3 regions of the Cytobacillus sp. C11.1 genome follow, and region 3 is predicted to be linked to each of the others. Evidence: riboswitches for the same ligand, from Rfam matches in the RefSeq annotation. Region 3 holds a riboswitch; each other region holds the start of a gene.
The links. Region 3 has a riboswitch for cyclic di-AMP ahead of AC3ZVC_RS01800 (potassium channel family protein). Riboswitches for the same ligand answer to the same signal wherever they lie in the genome.
Positions count from the first base shown of each region.

Region 1: it holds a riboswitch for cyclic di-AMP, as region 3 does, so the genes downstream of both, AC3ZVC_RS14625 (potassium channel family protein) here and AC3ZVC_RS01800 (potassium channel family protein) in region 3, are expected to answer to the same signal.
Region 2: it holds a riboswitch for cyclic di-AMP, as region 3 does, so the genes downstream of both, AC3ZVC_RS14550 (dicarboxylate/amino acid:cation symporter) here and AC3ZVC_RS01800 (potassium channel family protein) in region 3, are expected to answer to the same signal.

Region 1 is NZ_CM176935.1:2,930,651-2,937,191, forward strand. It holds gene AC3ZVC_RS14610 (amidohydrolase family protein) at 1-28, shown strand, start outside; gene AC3ZVC_RS14615 (endonuclease) at 172-1,338, shown strand; gene AC3ZVC_RS14620 (DUF3896 family protein) at 1,503-1,685, shown strand; cyclic di-AMP (ydaO/yuaA leader) riboswitch at 1,784-1,934, shown strand; gene AC3ZVC_RS14625 (potassium channel family protein) at 2,012-2,668, shown strand; gene AC3ZVC_RS14630 (TrkH family potassium uptake protein) at 2,721-4,088, shown strand; gene AC3ZVC_RS14635 (DUF4240 domain-containing protein) at 4,671-5,462, shown strand; gene AC3ZVC_RS14640 (hypothetical protein) at 6,334-6,541, shown strand, end outside.
Region 2 is NZ_CM176935.1:2,919,358-2,925,898, reverse strand. It holds gene AC3ZVC_RS14575 (S1C family serine protease) at 1-1,018, opposite strand, end outside; gene AC3ZVC_RS14570 (DoxX family protein) at 1,161-1,589, opposite strand; gene AC3ZVC_RS14565 (DODA-type extradiol aromatic ring-opening family dioxygenase) at 1,609-2,394, opposite strand; gene AC3ZVC_RS14560 (helix-turn-helix domain-containing protein) at 2,652-3,191, shown strand; gene AC3ZVC_RS14555 (hypothetical protein) at 3,303-3,533, opposite strand; cyclic di-AMP (ydaO/yuaA leader) riboswitch at 4,400-4,540, shown strand; gene AC3ZVC_RS14550 (dicarboxylate/amino acid:cation symporter) at 4,687-5,913, shown strand; partial or broken gene AC3ZVC_RS14545 (MerR family DNA-binding transcriptional regulator) at 6,113-6,280, shown strand; gene AC3ZVC_RS14540 (hypothetical protein) at 6,338-6,532, shown strand.
Region 3 is NZ_CM176935.1:365,732-372,272, reverse strand. It holds gene AC3ZVC_RS01835 (putative quinol monooxygenase) at 1-29, opposite strand, end outside; gene AC3ZVC_RS01830 (nitroreductase family protein) at 51-686, opposite strand; gene AC3ZVC_RS01825 (MarR family winged helix-turn-helix transcriptional regulator) at 714-1,142, opposite strand; gene AC3ZVC_RS01820 (hypothetical protein) at 1,349-1,750, shown strand; gene AC3ZVC_RS01815 (nucleoside hydrolase) at 1,802-2,740, opposite strand; gene AC3ZVC_RS01810 (DUF4256 domain-containing protein) at 3,068-3,637, shown strand; gene AC3ZVC_RS01805 (dihydrofolate reductase family protein) at 3,824-4,387, shown strand; cyclic di-AMP (ydaO/yuaA leader) riboswitch at 4,606-4,754, shown strand; gene AC3ZVC_RS01800 (potassium channel family protein) at 4,832-5,488, shown strand; gene AC3ZVC_RS01795 (TrkH family potassium uptake protein) at 5,490-6,541, shown strand, end outside.

The sequences.
Region 1 (6,541 bases), 2.4 Mb from region 3:
TTTTTTAGGAATTATTAAGCCGATGTAAATCTTTCCCCTTCAGCCATTTTTGGGACCAAAACCTCATGTATCCTTACATTTTATTCCTTTATACTTGGAGAGAATTGTGACTTTTTCGAAAAGAATATTCCATCAAGAAGAGTCCTTTAAAAAAATGCTGGAGGGGAGTTCATGCAAAATAAGAAGAAAAAAGGTTTTCTGTTGTCTTTATTTCTGCTTACCGCTATTCTTATTTTTCTTCAACTAGTGCAAGATTCATTAACAAGAGCAGCTGCCGGTGATGGATCATGGTCTTCACCATATTCTGTTTCACAAGCTATTAACACTCAGAATAATTCTAACAAAACCGTTCAAGGGTATGTTGTTGGGCAGCCTACTGCAACCAATACGGTTATAACAAGCGGTTTTCCAAATGACTATGCTTTGGCACTTGCAGATAGTCCATCAGAGAGCAATACGGCAAACATGATTTATGTTCAAATCCCCTCATCATTTCGTTCTGCTTTTGGTTTAAGATCGACTCCAGCCTTAATGGGAAAGCAGATTAAGGTTACCGGCACTCTTACTGCTTATTTTTCTCACCCTGGACTGAAAAATGGAACAGCTTTTGAACTTCAAGGAGATGGGGTAACACCACCTGAGCCAGAACCTGCTGATGGTTATTATGATGCTGCGGACGGAAAAACAGGAGAGGCGTTAAAAACGGCACTCCACAATATCATTGACGACCACATAGAGATCTCTTATTCAAATGTATGGGATGCACTTCGGGAAACAGATGAAGATCCGAATAATCCCAATAATGTTCTCCTTCTTTATACAGGTCGCTCACAAGGCAAGTTCACCAATGGGACAGGAGTTAATGACTGGAATCGGGAACATGTTTGGGCAAAATCACATGGAGACTTTGGCACAGCCATGGGTGCTGGAACTGACTTGCATCATTTGCGGCCGACAGACGTATCAGTTAATAGCTCCAGAAGCAATCTTGACTTTGATAATGGCGGCATTCAGCATTCAGAGGCAATTGGCAACTATTACGACTCAGATTCGTGGGAGCCAAGGGATAATGTAAAAGGTGATGTAGCGCGGATGCTATTTTACATGGCCGTCCGTTATGAAGGGGATAGCGGAGAAATTGATTTAGAGTTAAATAACCAGGTTAATAATGGATCTGTACCATATCATGGAAAAATGTCTGTTTTACTGCAATGGCATAAAGAGGATCCAGTCGATAATTTAGAGCGAAGAAGAAACGAAATTATCTACACGGACTACCAGCACAACCGCAATCCATTTATTGATCATCCTGAATGGGCATCAGCTATCTGGGAATAAGATTTATGAATGGCGCTTTCTTGAAAAGGAAGTGTCTTTTTTTAGATAAGATTCACAAATCCTCAATATATTCTGATAACTGGAGTGGAATCTGGCATTATAATAAAGATAGAAAGGAAGGCGGTTTCATATTTCCTTTTAATAAATATTTAGGGGTGATGGATATGAACTACTTAGAAGTTAAAGAAAAACTAGAAGCTACCAAGGTAGAATTAATGAATAAAATGAATGACCCAAATGTAGTGGATGAAGAAAAAGAGAAGCTTCAAAACACCATTGCCAATTATGAGTACATGATCGAATTAACGGATATGAATCATTTTGAACGCGAGAAAGTCGTTCATTAAGGAGGCGGATATTGACTCGCCTCCTTTTTTTATTAAATAAAGAAATATGTTGACAACGGAACAGCACGGGAGTAATTTATATTTATCAATTTCATAAACAGACCTTTTTGCTGAATCCTTTATGAGCGGGGGAACCATTTTTGATAAACCTGGTTTATCTTGGGGTGAATCTTAGCATATTAAGTTAAGAAGGGATACTCTCAATCCCTAATCCGACAGCTAACTCCGTAAGCCGAATCGAGAGAAGGGTTAATGATAACCATTGACTATTCTTTTTTTAAGAGTGGTCTTTTTGTGCTTATTTTTAAAAGAAGGGAAATTCTTTAATGAAAAAACAATACGCTGTGTTTGGTTTGGGACGTTTTGGAGGCAGTTTGGTAAAAGAGTTCTATGATATGGGTGTAGAAGTTTTGGCAATTGATGTAGACCAGGAAAAAGTGCACCAATACGCTCAGTTTGTGACTTATGCGGTACAAATCAATGGCATTGACGAAGCTGCCATTAAACAAGCAGGAATTAGAAATATTGACCATGCCTTTGTTTCCTTTGGGGAAAATATTGAATCAAGCATTTTAACATCATTGTTGTTAAAGGAGATGGGAATTCCACAGGTTTGGGCCAAAGCGCATAATGAATATCATGCAAGAGTTCTTGAGAAAATTGGTGTTGATCGAGTGATTCACCCTGAGAGGGATATGGCGAAACGAATTGCCCACCATATTGTTTCGGATAAGATAATTGATTATATAGAACTCTCGGAGGACTACAGTATGGTGGAAATTATTGCTTCAGAGAAAATCCATAATAAATCCTTATTAGATTTAGACATACGCGCAAAGTATGGATGTAACATTGTTGGGATCCAGCGCGGAAAAGAGATTATCGTATCACCGCCAGCTGAGGAAATTATTTTAAAAGGCGATGTACTCATCGTGATGGGCCATAACAGAGATATCAGCAGGTTTGAAAGAATAGGGGTATAGGGCGGTCTTAGAGCTGAAAAGCATATTAACACATTATTAATCTAAGGAGTTAATGATTATGAATAAGGGACCAAGAAGAATGGAACGGCCCACCACGTGGATCAGAATGAATCCTGCCCAGGCTTTGTCGATTGGATTTCTTTGCCTGATTGCTGTGGGAACGCTGCTGCTTATGCTTCCTTTTGCTACCAAAGATAGGCACCATTTGTCTTTTATTGATGCCTTGTTTGAAGCAACCTCTGCTGTCTGTGTAACCGGCTTGGTAGTAGTGGATACCGAAACAACCTTTACTACGTTTGGCCAGGTTGTTTTAATGATCCTTATCCAGATTGGCGGCCTCGGTTTTATGACATTTGGCGTTCTCATTGCTATCATGATGGGGAAGAACATTGGCTTGAAAGGAAGGCTGATGATTCAGGAATCTTTAAATCAGCTTTCTATTGAGGGCATGGTACGGCTCGTAAAATTTGTTGTTGGCTTCACGCTGTTAATTGAAGCAATCGGTGCAATTATATTATCTATTCGCTGGGCAGCTGATTTTGGGTTTCCGCGTTCTATATACTATGGTGTTTTTCACTCAGTATCGGCCTTTAATAATGCAGGGTTTGATATTATGGGCGAGTTCAGAAGTGTAACGGAATACGTTGGCGACTTTACCGTTATACTGACGCTCAGCTTTCTTTTTATAATCGGGGGAATTGGCTATATCGTTGTGCTTGATATTAAAAGAAACAGAAGTCTAAAGAGGCTTTCTTTGCATACAAAACTTGTTCTGCTGATGACACTTATCCTTAATTTATTAGGAGCCATTTTTATTTTTGCGCTTGAATATAGTAATCCCGGAACTTTAGGCGATTTGTCTTTAAAAGATAAAATACTGGGTGCTTATTTTCATGGGGTTGTTCCCAGGACTGCAGGATTTAACTCCCTCAATACGGGAGAATTAACATTAGGCTCCCAGCTTGTTACCATGCTTCTTATGTTCATCGGAGGAGGATCTGGAGGGACAGCCGGCGGAATTAAAGTAACAACCTTCGTGCTGATATTACTCGCTGTCAGAGCTTTAATAAAAGAAGAGGGTGAAGTCAATTTAATGGGAAGACGCATCCCAAAAGATCTGATATTCAGAGCCTTTACGATAACGGTATATTCAATCAGTTTTATATCATTTATATTGTTTATTTTATCGATAACGGAAGATGCACCATTGAACATGCTGCTGTTTGAAGTAATTTCCGCGTTTGGCACAGTGGGAATGTCCCTTGGTTTAACACCTGAATTAAGTGTCACAGGAAAGGCACTAATTTCTTTTATGATGTTTGCGGGCAGGGTAGGACCTTTAACACTTGCGTTTGCACTTGCAAGAAAAAGAGAAAAAGCCAACTATAAATATGCTGAAGAGAAGATTATGATTGGTTAAAAATTTTTAAAAAAAAGTTTTATTTGCCTCTTGGGGGAGGAGTTTTTTTGTTATGTTAAAGCTGTATAAAAACAGGATAGAGAAGAACTCTCTATCCTGTTTTTTGATGAAGTAATGTGGTTTTCACCTATTTAAACTGATTAATTTTAATAGGGGATTTTTCTTTTTATCCGTAATGTTTATCTCATTCTTTGAAAGTTTATCCTGGTTTTCCAATATCCATTTCTGCAATTCTTTCTTATCTTTACATTGGGTATGATATGTTTCACCGCATTTGCCAACAGCGTTGACTACGAATCTGCAATTATTCTCCATCGATACCACCCTATTTCCTTTAGTAGAATCTACATGCATTATAACAAGACAAGATTGAATTTCAATGGTTTTAGTGTAAAAAGTCTTTCCAGTTGATAAAATAAAAACAATTTTCGGTTTGTGAAATTTTCTTTTATAAAAAGAACCTGATAAATAATTTTAATTAACAATAAAAATGTAAAGACTTCTATTATCTTTTTAAAGTAAAATGGAAATATGTAACGGTTAGTAATAATAGATTAAAAATGTAAAATAGGAGTGCCTTTTATGGAAACTTTACTCATATACAAAGACGAAAAATCACATAAATTTTGGAAAATTAATGTTTCGGGAAAGAATTATACCGTTACTTATGGAAAAGTTGGCTCGATTGGATCCGTGAAAACAAAAGAATTTGAATCGGAAGCCATCTGCCAAAAAGAAGCTAATAAACTCATACAATCCAAGCTGAAAAAAGGTTATGCTGGAGCAGCTATAACAGCACAAGTGATCAAAGAAAGCACGATGACCGAAATGCTTTTCTGGGAAATGCTTGAAACAGCCAGGAGAAAAGGGGAAGATCCTGAAGAACAGCTTGAGTGGCTAATAAACCACTTATCGAGAAGACCAGTAAAAGACATTGTCATGTTTGACTATTGGTTTAACCAGAATTATAACAAATCATATACATCTAATCTGTGGGCGGCAGCTTATATTATTATGGGCGGCTGTTCAGATGATTGCTTCGATTATTTTAGGGCTTGGCTGCTTTATCAAGGTAAGGAAACATATGAAGCTATTATGAAAGATCCCGAAGAAATTATCCCTTGTCTTCGCGGTCTTGAAGAAGAAGAAGATATGCCACAGCTGGAAGAATTGCTATATGTCGCCAGTATGGCATATGAAGAGAAGACTGGCTTTGACGAAGACCAATATTATCATTTATACGAAAAGCTATCTGGAGATTCTTATGTTTTGCCTGATATTGAATTGGATTGGGACGAAGATGATGAAGAGGGCTTAAGAGAGAAGTATCCGAAGTTATGGGAAAGATACGGAGAAAATCCGCTGGAATATTAACAAATAGATCGGCTGCCTATTGAGGGCAGCCGATCTATTTTATTGAAGACTGTTGAATAAATAAAGTTATAAATACCTTTTGAATACGAAACTGAATTGAGTCGGAAGAAGATGGTCGCCATGAAGGCTTTATGAAGACGAAAAATCATTCAATAATAAGAAAAAGGTCGTCATGAAGGCTCTATGAAGACGAAAATTCATTCAATGATGAGAGAAAGGTCGCCATGAAGGCTTTATGAAGACGAAAAATTATTCAATGATGAGAGAAAGGTCGCCATAAAAGCTTTATGAAGACGAAAATTCATTCAATGATAAGATAAAGGTCGTCATGAAGGCTCTATGAAGACGAAAAATCATTCAATGATGAGAGAAAGGTCGCCATGAAGGCTTTATGAAGACGAAAAATCATTCAATGATGAGAGAAAGGTCGCCATGAAGGCTTTATGAAGACGAAAAATCATTCAATGATGAGAGAAAGGTCGCCATGAAGGCTTTATGAAGACGAAAAATCATTCAATGATGAGAGAAGGGTCTGCATGAAGGCTCTATGACGCCCAAAGTTCATTCGAATGAGAGAGAAAGGTGTTCATGATCGCTCTATGAAAACGAAAACACATACGAGTGAGAAAGAATGGTCCTCATGACCGCTATATGAAGACGACACAACACTTAATGGAGAGACAATGGTTCTCATGAAGCAGTCTGTTTCTGAAACAAACGATTGCTCATTAAAATCTGAATTTATAGGTAAATAGGTTTAGTTGATTTTAGATAAATAGTATAATAAATACATAAAATTATATGAAATAGATATACTCATTTTATTTGCCGTTGTGAAGATTTCAGGGAGTCATACAGGGGGAAATTTCATATGACAAAAATGATGCAGATAACAGACGAACTGAAGGATTGGATTGTTAGTACGTTAAAAAGTGATTTAAGTCCGATTGTGATCGCAAATGCTTTGATAAAAAAAGGTTTCGATAACCTTTTTGCTTATGAGACGCTTTTACATATTGTTGGAAATGAAGCGATTAAGACGACAGAGGTAAAGCAAATTAGGTATAATTATGAGGTCC
Region 2 (6,541 bases), 2.4 Mb from region 3:
CTTGCCCCGATGGCGAAGATGGTTCCACTTGCCTTACAATAACGCCGTCAGTAATTTCTTTAGGCAACTGTAATTTTTTCTGATAGTATTGTGATGGGATATCGGCTAAATTGATTGGAATGATCCCTAAGTATGGGCGTTTTACTTCGCCATATTCTTCGAAATCCTCCAAAACCGGCATTGCCACATCGATCGGTATGGCAAATCCGATCCCTTCAACACCTTCCATCGCTATTTTTGAAGAATTAATCCCAATTAGCTCGCCATTAATATTGATTAATGCACCACCACTGTTGCCTGGATTAATAGATGCATCTGTTTGAATGACTTCTGATTGCCAATCCACCATACCATCCTGATTTACATCAACTGGCATCGTGCGGTCTGGTGCACTGATGACTCCCGTTGTGACAGTCCCTTGCAGAAAACCGAGCGGGTTTCCGATCGCAATAGCAGTTTGCCCTGGCTTTAAGTCTTCTGATTTTCCAATTACTATTACATGTTCAATCTTTTCGCTATCCACTTCCAAAACGGCTAGATCTAGAAGCGGATCTGAACCAAGCAATTTAGCCGGAAGCTTGGTGTCATTGCTTAAATTGATTTCAATTGTGCTCGCCCCGTCAATCACATGATGATTTGTCACCACATAGGCCTTTCCATCTTCCTTTTTATAAATGACACCCGATCCAGAACCAGCACGTTGTGGCTCTGTTCCCTGCCACATATCACCGCCCTGATAGTTGATAACACTAACGACGGCGTCCATGCTTTTATCTACAGCTTTTGTAATCGAGTTTGACTCCCCATCCCCTTCTTCAGCAGCACTAACGTTTTTTTCGGTTTGCTTTAAGGGATTTTTCTCTTCCAGACTATCATTCGCTTTTTCGACATCTGACAAAGAAGGGATTATCAAAAATATGAATAGCGCACCGATAATAGCACCGATGATGCCTGCCATAAGCACTTTTCCTTTTGATCCTTTCCTGTCATTTTCTCTCTGGTGATCAAATGGCTCCATTAATAAACCTTCCTTTCTTTTTAGTGACTTGTAATAATTAATACCCTAACGAGTTAATTGTTAACTTTTATATATTGGTAAGTATTTAACACAAAAAAGGTCTGCCCTCCTGATTGGAGTACAGACCTTTTTTCAAATTATATTAATTAACCGAAACAGAATCGCTATTCTCTTTCCCTTTAAAAACCAGCTGATCCAATGCAAATAATTTTGAACCAGTGATTGCAATGGCCGCAGCCATTGCAAGAAGAGCAAGGTCCAGTTCATATCCGGCCCCCTGACCATTGCCGAGGAAACCTCCCGCTAATTTCACTTTAATAATGGCACCTGCCATCAGTAAGACAAATAATGCAGAAACCACTCTGCTGAATAAACCAAGTACTAATGCAATTCCGCCGATAAGCTCAATACCTGCTACAACTGTTGCCAGGAATCCTGGAAGGCCAATACTTGAAAACCATCCCGCTGTGTTTTCAATTCCGCCTTGAAACTTTACCAAACCATGTACAAAGAATGTTAATCCTAAAACTACGCGTAAAATAAATGTACCTACTTCATATTTGTTTTCCATATTCATATCCTCCAATTTTTTATTTTCCAAATTGCCATACACTGTGGCTTAAATTTCCGTATCGGTAGCTGCGATGCAATAGTGTGGCTGATTTTTCTTGATCAGCTGCACCCATTGCATAAAAAAGCGGAATGAAGTGCTCATTGCCATATGGCGGAACCGCGATATCCGCATTTGGTGCCAAAGATTTGTAGTTGAATAAAGATTCCAAATCCCAGTCGTTAATATGCTTTTCAAGCCACTCATCAAATTCAAGGGCCCAGCTGTCGACGGATCCATTGTTCTTGAACATGTTCACTGCACCAAGGTTGTGAACCGTGCCTCCGCTTCCAATGATCATCATTCCCGCCTCCCTTAATGCAGCCAAAGACTTCCCAATTTTATACTGTTCCTCGGGTATAAGTCTTGGGTTTACAGACATGGAAATGACCGGAATTTCCGCCTTAGGATAAAGCATTCTAAGAACGACCCATGCACCGTGGTCCAAGCCTCGCTTTTTGTCCACTTCAAAAACAATCCCTTGCTTCGTGAATAGTTCTGTAATTTCTTTTGTGACTTCCTTATTACCTTTAGCACTGTATTTAATCCGGTATAATTCTTCCGGAAATCCGCCAAAATCATAAATGGTTTCAAACTCATCCACATCACTTACTTTTTGCAAACCTGATTCCCAGTGGGCCGAAAATAGAATAATCGCCTTGGGCTTTTCCAATGAAACGCCTAAGGATTGCAAAAATTGAGTATATATATTTTTTTCAATCGCCAGCAATGGTGCTCCGTGCGCAATAAAAAATGATGGCATCATCGTGTTATTCCTCCTTTTTGGGCTAGTATCTTGCAGCTCACATAAAAATGTATGCAGAGCTTCATTTAATTTACAAGACCTGCAATTTTTATAGAAACTAAATATTCATATTAGAAAACAACTTCACAAAAAAATAAATGTTTCCCTTTATGAATATTAATTACTTATAAGATAACAAGATTACCTCTAGATTGTCAATTATTTTTTTGCTAATATATAAATATGTTTTTTATTAGAAAACCTTTGAGGTGATTATACTGGACATTGGAACAAAGATAAGGGCAATCAGGAATCGCAAAAAAATCACCATTGCGCAAATGTCTGAAGGGACTGGTTTATCGAAAGGCTTTATCAGCAATGTGGAAAATAATAATACGTCCCCTTCCATTAATACTTTGAGTACGATTGCAGATTTTCTTGGCGTCCCGCTTCCCTACTTGCTTCTCGAGAAGAAACAGCATATGAAGGTCGTCAGGAAAGAAGAAAGAGCGACTTCAACTTTTAACAACCTAAAGATAGAACATTTAACGTCAAAAGGCGGCCTGAGGATGATGATCGTTGAATTCCCGCCCGGGGCATCCATGGGGGAACAGCATGCTCATGAAGGAGAAGAATGCCATCTCGTGCTAGAGGGAAAAATTATGGCGGAACAAGGAGAAGATTCATTTATTGTTGAAGCAGGCGATTCCTTCAGCTGGAACGCAAGTGTTCCGCATTTTGCCAAAAATGTTACTAATAAAAAAGCCGTGGTCTTAATCTCCGTGTATTCTGATACAGAATTGAATGATGTTTTATAAAAAGATGCCCTTGCAAGAGGGCATTCATTCATTAATCAATAGATATTAATTTTTAAAAAATAATCGCCAAAAGACGGTCGTGACCTTTACCTAATTTACAGATATACTCGCTTAATAACTGTGTCCTTTGGTTAAGCGATTAGCGATAAATAGAGGAAAAAGTGGTGCCAGGCCTAATAATCTAAAGCCATTCTCTGCACCCCAGAAATATAGTGACGGCAAGACAAGCATTACGCTGCTCATGACAAGTAATTTTTTCGATTTTTTTAGTACACCAGCAATCAAGAAAAGTATAGAACTCACAGTCAATAACCAAAATGCAAGACCAACCCAATACCCCATTTACCTCTCCCTCCTTGCCAGTTAGTAAATGCCCTGTCCTTTCAGGCATCTCCTTTTTTTATTATTTTGCAAAAATAGTTGCGATTTTCCTGTATCCCTTTTACAGAATTTTATCTTCTTCTTTTTTCTTATTCTATTTTTCCTGCAAACTTCCTTTTTTACTTAAAAAGATAAACATCCCCAAAATACTTTTAAAAGAAATGTAGACATTCTGCAAATACTTGTTATAATTCTCTAAGATATTATATGAAAAGCTGTGTTAAAGCTAAATGTTGATTTTAGCCCCCTGCTGATTGGAGCCGAAGGCACGAGACTCCAGCGGAAAAAGCCAGTCAACGGGAGACCACACAGGCGCTAGTCGCCGAGGAGCGTCGAAGTGCCTGGAGCGGAAATCAACAGGCAAGTTTAACAAAGCCAATTGAAAAAGGGTGTATTATGGGAAATACTTGCAGATATGTCGTTAGCGCAACAGGCAAAAATGGAGAAATGTATTATACACATTGTAAGGACAAGGCAGAACTAAAAAAGTGGCTTTCAGAGCATGAGGAACAGGTAATTATGAAAGATGTGAAAATCAAAGACAAGAATAGGCATCCATTATTAAGATGGTTGAACTTTTAAAAATAAATATTTCATTGGGAAGCACCTCATTATGAACTAATAAAGTTTAATTTGAGCTGCCTTTTCTAAGATTAGGATTTTACACAGATCATTATAGGAAAATAGGTTTAACTTTTGTTTTATAAATTGACAAACATTAAGATTCATATTAAATTACTATCAGGACAATAGAAATAGTTTTAACCTTCGAACGGGAAAAGCCTTTAAACTAAACATTTCGCAAAAACCTTATATAATAAAAACTTTATACGTATTCGCTTAATCTTTTGAGCGGGGGAACCAATTGTACTTATTTCATAAGTATATGGGGTGAATCCTTTTTTAAGGTAGGGTACTCTCAAGACCCGAATCCGGCAGCTAACCTCGTAAGCGTGTTGAGAGGAAAACACGGCAGTTTTGCACAGTGGTTTTTGCCTCTGTGTTTTTTGTTGCCAATTTTAAGGGAATTCTTCTGAATTATGGCCATTATAGAAGAAATAAAAATCCTGGCCCTTCTATTTATTTGTTTATTTTTAGCATTGGAGGAAAAAATATGAAGTTATCAACAAAAATTATTCTTGCCTTGATTGCTGGCGGTATAACAGGTCTCTTAATTAATATTTTTGCACCTGGCATTTTCCCACAGCTCGACCAATTTATCTTTACTCCGCTTGGAAAGATCTTTTTAAACCTTATTAATATGCTGGTTGTACCAATTGTTTTCTTTTCTATCACACTAGGAACTGCAGGTCTTGGCGATCCGAAAAAACTTGGACGAATCGGGATTAAAACGATCACATTCTTCCTTGTTACGACAACAATTGCCATTACGATAGGTTTAGCCCTATCAGCAGTGATCCAGCCAGGAAATGTTGGAGAATTTGATATAACCAATGTGGAGTATGAATCAAAGGAAGCTCCCCCTGTCTCTGACACACTATTAAATATAATTCCAACCAATCCAGTAAAAGCTTTCACTGAAGGAAATATGCTTCAGATTATTACATTCTCTGTATTTGTCGGTTTTGCCCTAACCATGCTGGGAAACAAAACAAAAGGAATATTGAATTTAATTGAACAAGGCAATGACCTAATGATGTATCTTGTTAATCTGGTAATGAAATTTGCTCCATATGGAACTTTCGGTTTGATTGTTTCTGCTGTCGGCAGCCAGGGACTTGATGCCATCAAAGCAATGGGCCTTTATATGATTGTTGTCGTACTGGCACTTATTATACATGCCATCTTGACATATGGAACTTCAGTAGCCATCTTTGCAAAGAAGAGTCCCTTATGGTTCTTTAAAGGCTTTGCACCTGCAATGGGTGTTGCATTTAGTACATCCAGCAGTAACGCCACTTTGCCGATTTCCATGAGCACCGCCCAGAAAAACCTGAAAGTGCCCGAGTCCATAAGCAGCTTTGTCCAGCCGCTCGGCGCCACAATCAATATGGACGGAACAGCTATTATGCAGGGTGTTGCCACGATCTTCATTGCACAGGTATTCAACGTGGATCTCACCTTCACACAGCTTATCACTGTTGTCCTAACAGCCGTTCTTGCCAGCGTTGGTACTGCTGGTGTACCGGGAGTCGGCCTAATTATGCTGGCTATGGTCCTGAATTCAGTTAACCTGCCGGTCGAAGGTATTGCTTTAATTATCGGAATAGACCGCCTGCTTGATATGACTCGTACAGCCGTCAATATTACCGGTGATGCTGCATGCGCTGTTATTGTGGCTGAAACTGAGGAAAAAAGAGAAGAACTGAAAGTAAACTAATAAATTAAACCGGCACTGTTTCGCAGTGCGGGTTTTTTTTGATTAAAATGGCAACTCATATAAACATTACCCAACACTGGCCTTAGCAGGATTTGCACAGGTCTACTTAGAACTTGAAGTAAAGGTCAAACGCTAACAATTATTTCTATTGCTAGCCTATCACCCATACGTGTATAATTAACTCGATAACCATCACGTTATAGTTTGGAGGGGTCTTCATGGGGCTGAGAAGTTAAGAATTGGGGAGCTGGCTGAGAAAGCTAATGTTACGAAGAGAACAATAGATTACTATACAACACTGGGCTTATTAAAAGCAGAACGTTCACCTTCAAATTACCGCTATTATGATTACTCCTCTATCGAACGTATTGCTTTTATTGAAAAATGTAAAGATGATGGATTATCATTAGAGGAAATTAAAAATATGGTGATTAGCCAATTTTCTGAAGAAGTGGATGTACTTGAACTCCGCTTAAAGATACAGGATTTGGAGAAGGATGTAACTAAGGCTCTTTCTCAGTTGAAGGAATCTGATCCAAATAAATATGAACACTTTAAAAAGAAATTATCAAACGAAAGCTTATCATTAATTCAGTCATTGCTCTTATTGCTGAGCTAATGAATACGT
Region 3 (6,541 bases):
ATTTGAAAATCTGCATGAATAATAATCATTTTCCAAGTCCTCCTCTAGATTTATCTCCATTCCGCGATGGTATCAACAGGCAAGCGGACAGATTTGTATCCCTGGTCAGCCGCTTTGCCGATTGAAATCAGCATAACAGGGTAGTAGCGGTCCTTGTCCAAATCAAATGCTTCAGCAATGCGGTCTTTTTCATAGCCGCCGATTGGGTTTGTATCATAGCCATGGGCACGGGCAGCAAGCATCAGCTGCATGGAAACAAGGCCGGCATCGATCAGGTTCATTTCCTTCTTTTGTTCAAATGTCATGGCTTCTACCAGACCCTTGATGGCTGGAACTTGCTGATCTCTTACCTCCGCAGGCATGTAGCCTCTTTCCACGGCTGTATTATAAATCGTTTCGATAAATGCTTCGCTTTTCATATCCACAAAAACGGCAATAACCGCTGCAGAAGTCTGGACTTGTCTTTGGTTAAATTTTGCCAGCGGAGCTAATGTTTCTTTGCCTTCTTTTGAATCAATAACCACAAAGCGCCATGGCTGCAGATTAACGGAGGAAGGAGCTAAAGCGGCTTCCTCCAGGATTTCGGCCATTTCTTCTCTGCTGATTTTTACGTTAGGATCGTAATTGCGGATGGAACGGCGTCCTGTCACAATTTCTTTAAAGTCGTTTATGGCTGTTTTATTCATAATGAACTCTCCCTTTTCGTGGTGTTATTAAATGTTCTCTACATTCTCCTGAATGCGTGTTAGCATATCTAAAAGCGTTGTGCGCTCTTCATCTGAAAATCCCTTTAGGATATTGCCAATAAAACGCTGCTTTTCTTCGCAGTATGCAGCGATTTTCTTCTTGCCCTCTTCGGTCAGGCGGACATAAGTAAAGCGATTATCTTCAGGGTTTTTTCGGCGGATGACCATTCCTTTTTCTTCAAGCTGCTTAAGATGCCTGGTGACAGCTGCATGGTCAATATTTACCTTTTTTTGAAGTGCCCGCTGGGTGACTTCCTCTGCTTCAAAAAGCTGACGCAGAATCTCTAGCCGTGACTGGCTGATCCCTGTACAGCGTTCAAACTTCGGCAAGGTCTGTTTATTAAGCTCAAACAGCCGCTGGGCAATGAGTTCTTCTTCCTTGGAAAAATTATTCAAAGCATCCTCCACCTTTTTAATGATTGATACGTCAATTATTGATGCATCAATTAATATACTCCTTTCGTTATTGGAAGTCAAACAGATAAGCTTAAGGATAAAAGGATGCTCCAGGGTCAGGGTATAGTTTCAAAGGTTTTAATAGGCATGCAATCAATCATATTTTGGAAAAGGAAACATCTCTTATATAAGAGGTGGTTTAATTTATGTATAAAAAACTAATTCGATCATTAATGGTAGTTCTTCTTTTGTATTCATTCTATGAGTTGATGGTTAAAACCAAAACGGTTAGGTATATGGGGGAAGACGAAAATTGGTACGTAGAGATTAACTCCAAATTGGATGGACTTAATGGCAGCTATACCATTGAGGTTAGGTATAAAGGAAAAGAAAAAATTCAAAGTGCAGAAGCGGCTTTTCATCCACACTATAATAATATGGGTTTTCCCTCGATCAATAAGGGTGGTTACATTTATTGGGAGTGCCGTGATGACTGCGGGTATTATGATAAGGAATCTGAACTTCTCTTTTTTATCGTTTGGAAGGAAGATGGAGATTTGGAGGAGAAAATGAGTTTATTTAAATTACGGAAAATGTCTAGCAGATAGGTGCCTGACCTCAGTTGCCTTATAAGCGGACAGGCACCTTATTTTTGCTGCTTACGAATTTCCTGAAGAGCTCATAACTTTTATAAAATCTTCAATAAATCCCTGATAATTAAAATCCAGATAAATGTTTATATTCTTTTCAGAGGGCTTGGAACTGACTCTTAAATCCGCAATGGAAGTACCTTTTCCGTCATTCGATGTTAATATGTTCACCTCTCTTCTAATCGTACGGCCCATGTCCGGATTGACCATAAGGAAGAGTGTTAAAACATCATGTAGTGGGGCACCATTAATGCCAGGGATGAGTTTTTTATATGCTTCTATATAGTACTCCATTACCTCATCCAAAATCTCAATAACTGGGTTGTCAGTCATCTCCTGAATCATTTTAATATGCTCCATTGTGATGATCGCTCTGTTCGTGACGTTGAGCGGAACAACATATACATTATCTAAATTTGTCAGTACCAGCTGAGAGGCGATAGGGTCACCATAGAAATTGGCTTCTGCTGAGGGGGTTACATTTCCAGGAACCATAAAAGCTCCTCCCATTATAAAAAATTCCTTGATGCTATCTGAAATATTTTCCCCTAATTGAAAAAGGGAAGCTAAAGAGGTATTTCTCCCCACATCGACTACTGTTACATCTTGGTTCTCTCTTATGATGTTGTAGAGCTCCGAGAAATTGGTTAATTCTCCTTTTACTTCTTCCGGGGGACGTATTGGACCTAATCCCTCTTCGCCATGAATTTCAGGATAGAACCTGGGAGTCTCCCCGGATGAAGGAATATTAGCTCCTCCAATTATAGGGATATCCGTTCTGCCGGCCAGTTTGAGCAAATAGGCGATGTTGTCTGTTGCTTGTTCTTTTGTAACATTCCCATAGCTGGACACGATCGCTAATATATTTATTTTTGGATTTAGAAGGGCATATATGATGGCAATGGAATCATCAATTCCAGGGTCTGCAAACAAAATGATGTTTTTCATTTTCTCCCCCCAATAAAAACGTTAATTTCTATAAATATATCTTATGAGGCAGGAGGTTATGCCATTAAGGCGGGGAACCTAATTGAACAAACTGCCAAAAATACGATGATGAAGAAGCTGTCTCTTTTATATAACTGACTGGTCAGCATCTTTTATTGTGATAACGAGGAAGTCCAAGTAATATCTTTTTATTTGTATCGAGCCAGTTTGTGGAGGAGTGGGTTTACTCAATTATATACTGTATTGTAAACTGAATTCACATAGCTATTTGCATGAAAAAAATATCTACATATAGTCAAAACCATTATGAATAAGGAGGAAACTAATTTGACAAAGAGCAATAAAAAGGAGTTGCCACTAGAAGAACGTGAAGAATTACTCCAAACATTGAAAGCCCGTTTTGAAAAAAATAGGCACCGCCACGAAGGTCTTGAATGGACTAAAATCCAAGCTAAGCTTGAAGCTCATGCGGAAAAAGTGTGGTCGCTCAATGAAATGGAAAGAACTGGCGGTGAACCGGATGTTGTTGGTTATGATCAAGAGAAGGATGAATACATTTTTTATGATTGTTCAGCGGAAAGTCCTAAAGGCCGCAGAAGTGTTTGCTTCGACCGTGAAGCGCTGGAGGCAAGGAAAAAGCATAAACCAGAAAATAACGCGATTGATATGGCCGCTTCCATGGGCATTGAACTTTTAACAGAGGAACAATACCGGGAGCTGCAGAAGCTAGATCATTTCGATATGAAAACGTCGAGCTGGGTGCAAACACCTGCTAATATTAGAAAACTGGGCGGGGCTATCTTTTGTGACCGTCGCTACGACACTGTCTTTATGTACCATAACGGAGCAGATTCCTATTATGGTGCTAGGGGTTTCCGTGGCTCGCTAAGAGTCTGAATTTTGTACAGACAGTCAAAAATAAATTTGATTTTTAAGAACGGATCACCTAGAGAAAGGCTTTCATGTCGCTCTTTTAATATCAGGTGATTACGATAAGAAAGCTCGCCAATCCTGTGCGGGTTTTTTCCTTTTATGGAGCGAAAATTAATATTTAAACAACTAAAAGGAGGCATAACTTTGTCTATGGAGGGAAAGCAGAGAAAAATCATTTTAGATTTAGCAGTTACGTTAGATGGTTTTATTGAAGGGAAAAATGGAGAAGTTGATTGGTGCATAATGGACCCGGACATGGAGTTTAATCATTTCTTAAATCAAATTGATGCCATTTTATATGGAAGAAAGAGTTATGAACTATGGGGGCAATTTACTCCAGAAATAGAAGATGCAGAAACTGAAAAAGAAATGTGGGAAGCAGTTCATAGCAAACAAAAATATGTGTTTTCCAGATCGCTTAAAGGGACGGATAATCAAGCGATATTTATAAATGATCAGATAGTGGAAGAAGTCAATAAGTTAAAGAATAAGCCTGGTAAAGACATTTGGTTATATGGTGGAGCCAGCCTTATTACCAGTTTTATTAATTTAGGGCTTGTTGATGAGTTTAGAATATCTGTTCATCCTGTTATTTTGGGAGAAGGAAAACCGTTGTTTAATGATATACAAAAGAGATTAAATTTGAAATTGGTTCATACAAGGTCGTTCTCCTCAGGCGTTGTCCAGTTAATCTATCATTTGAATAGGGATTGATTATTTTTTGTATTAAGGGTGTGGGGTTCTTTCATTCCAGCCAATTATTATTATGTTATTCATCGGTTTATTAGCAGGCATTTTTTAAGCCCTTAGGCTAAATATTATTATCTTTATGTAAGCGCTTTGCAGAATTATTAAACTGCCATTGATAAGTTTTATTAAATAGTATTGACACCAGAAAATAAAAGGAGTAATTTAAATTTATTATTTTTTATATATACCTTAAGCTGAATCTTTTGAGCGGGGGAACCAATTCTGATAAACCATGTTTATCTTGGGGTGAATCTTGGCAAATTAAGCTGAGAAGGGATACTCTCAATCCCTAATCCGACAGCTAACTCCGTAAGCGCTACTGAGAGAAGGGTTAATGCTGCCATTGACCATTCTTTTATTAAGAATGGTCTTTTTTGTGTTCATTTTTAGAAAGGAAGGGAATTTGTTATGAAAAAGCAATATGCTGTATTTGGTTTAGGGCGATTTGGCGGCAGCCTGGTTAAAGAATTTCATGAATTGGGTGCTGAGGTTTTAGCAATAGATATTGATCAGGAAAAAGTGAATCTCTATTCCCAGTTTGTTACCTTTGCTGTTCAAATTAATGGGATTGACGAAGAAGCTTTGAAGCAAGTGGGTGTTAGAAACATAGATCATGCTTTTGTATCTTTTGGAGAAAATATCGAATCGAGCATCCTGACTTCATTGGTATTGAAAGAAATAGGGATACCGCAAGTATGGGCAAAAGCGCATAACGAGTACCACGCAAGAGTCCTTGAAAAAATAGGTGTGGACCGTGTCATTCATCCGGAAAGGGATATGGCAAAAAGGATAGCGAACCATATTGTTTCAGATAAAATTATTGATTACATTGAGCTATCAGAGGATTACAGTATGGTTGAAATTATTGCTTCCAAAAAGGTTCATAATAGATCGCTAATAGAACTTGATATTAGAGCAAAATACGGGTGCAATATTGTTGGGATTCAAAGAGGAAAAGAAATTATCGTGTCCCCATCAGCCGAGGAGGTCATTTTAAAGGATGACGTTTTGATCGTTATGGGTCATAACAAAGATATTAACCGATTTGAGAAAGAAGGAGTGTAGTGTGAAGAAGGGGATAATCAAACTTAACCCATCTCAGCTGCTTATTTTAGTTTTTGCTATATGTATAGTGTTAGGAACCCTTTTACTTAAGCTGCCTTTTGCAGCGACCGAATCAGTAAGCTGGATAGATGCACTGTTTACCGCTACATCAGCCATGACAGTAACCGGACTTGCCGTTGTGGATACGGAAACTGCCTACACCCTTTTCGGAGAGATCGTTATTGTTTCCTTAATACAGCTAGGCGGGCTGGGAATCATGTCTTTTGCTATTCTCATTTATATGGTGCTTGGCAAAAAGATTGGAATTAAGGAGCGCTTAATCGTCCAGCAGGCATTAAATCAAACCTCTATTGGAGGAGTTATTTATCTAGTTAGAAATTTATTTATATTTTCCATTATTATTGAACTTGTAGCCATGGTGTTTTTATCACTTAGATGGGTGCCTGAGTTTGGATGGGGAAAAGGCTTGTATTATAGTTTTTTTCATTCTATTTCAGCCTTCAATAATGCCGGGTTTGCTTTGTGGTCAGACAGCCTGATGGGCTATGTGGGTGATCCGGTGATAAACATTGTCATTACATTATTATTTATTATTGGCGGAATTGGTTTTACTGTGTTAGCAGATATATGGAACAAGAAGGAATTTCGAAAAATGAGCCTTCATTCCAAAATGATGGTAATCGGAACATTTGTTATTAATGTTGTAGCCATGTTCATTATTTTTGCGCTGGAGTACAATAATCCAAACACACTCGGGGGATTAAATTCCTGGGGAGAAAAGCTGTGGGCTTCTTATTTCCAGGCGGTAACACCAAGAACAGCCGGCTTTAATTCGTTGGATATCGCGTCACTGCATGAAGATACTATATTTCTTTTCCTGCTTTTAATGTTTATTGGTGCCGGGAGTGCCTCAACAGGCGGAGGAATTAAATTGACCACATTCTTGGTCATTTTATTTTCCGTCATCACTTTCCTAAAAGGAAAAGAAAATACGGTATTAGGAAGAAGGACGATTAGCCTGACCATTGTTTTACGTTCCTTAGCAATCTCAAC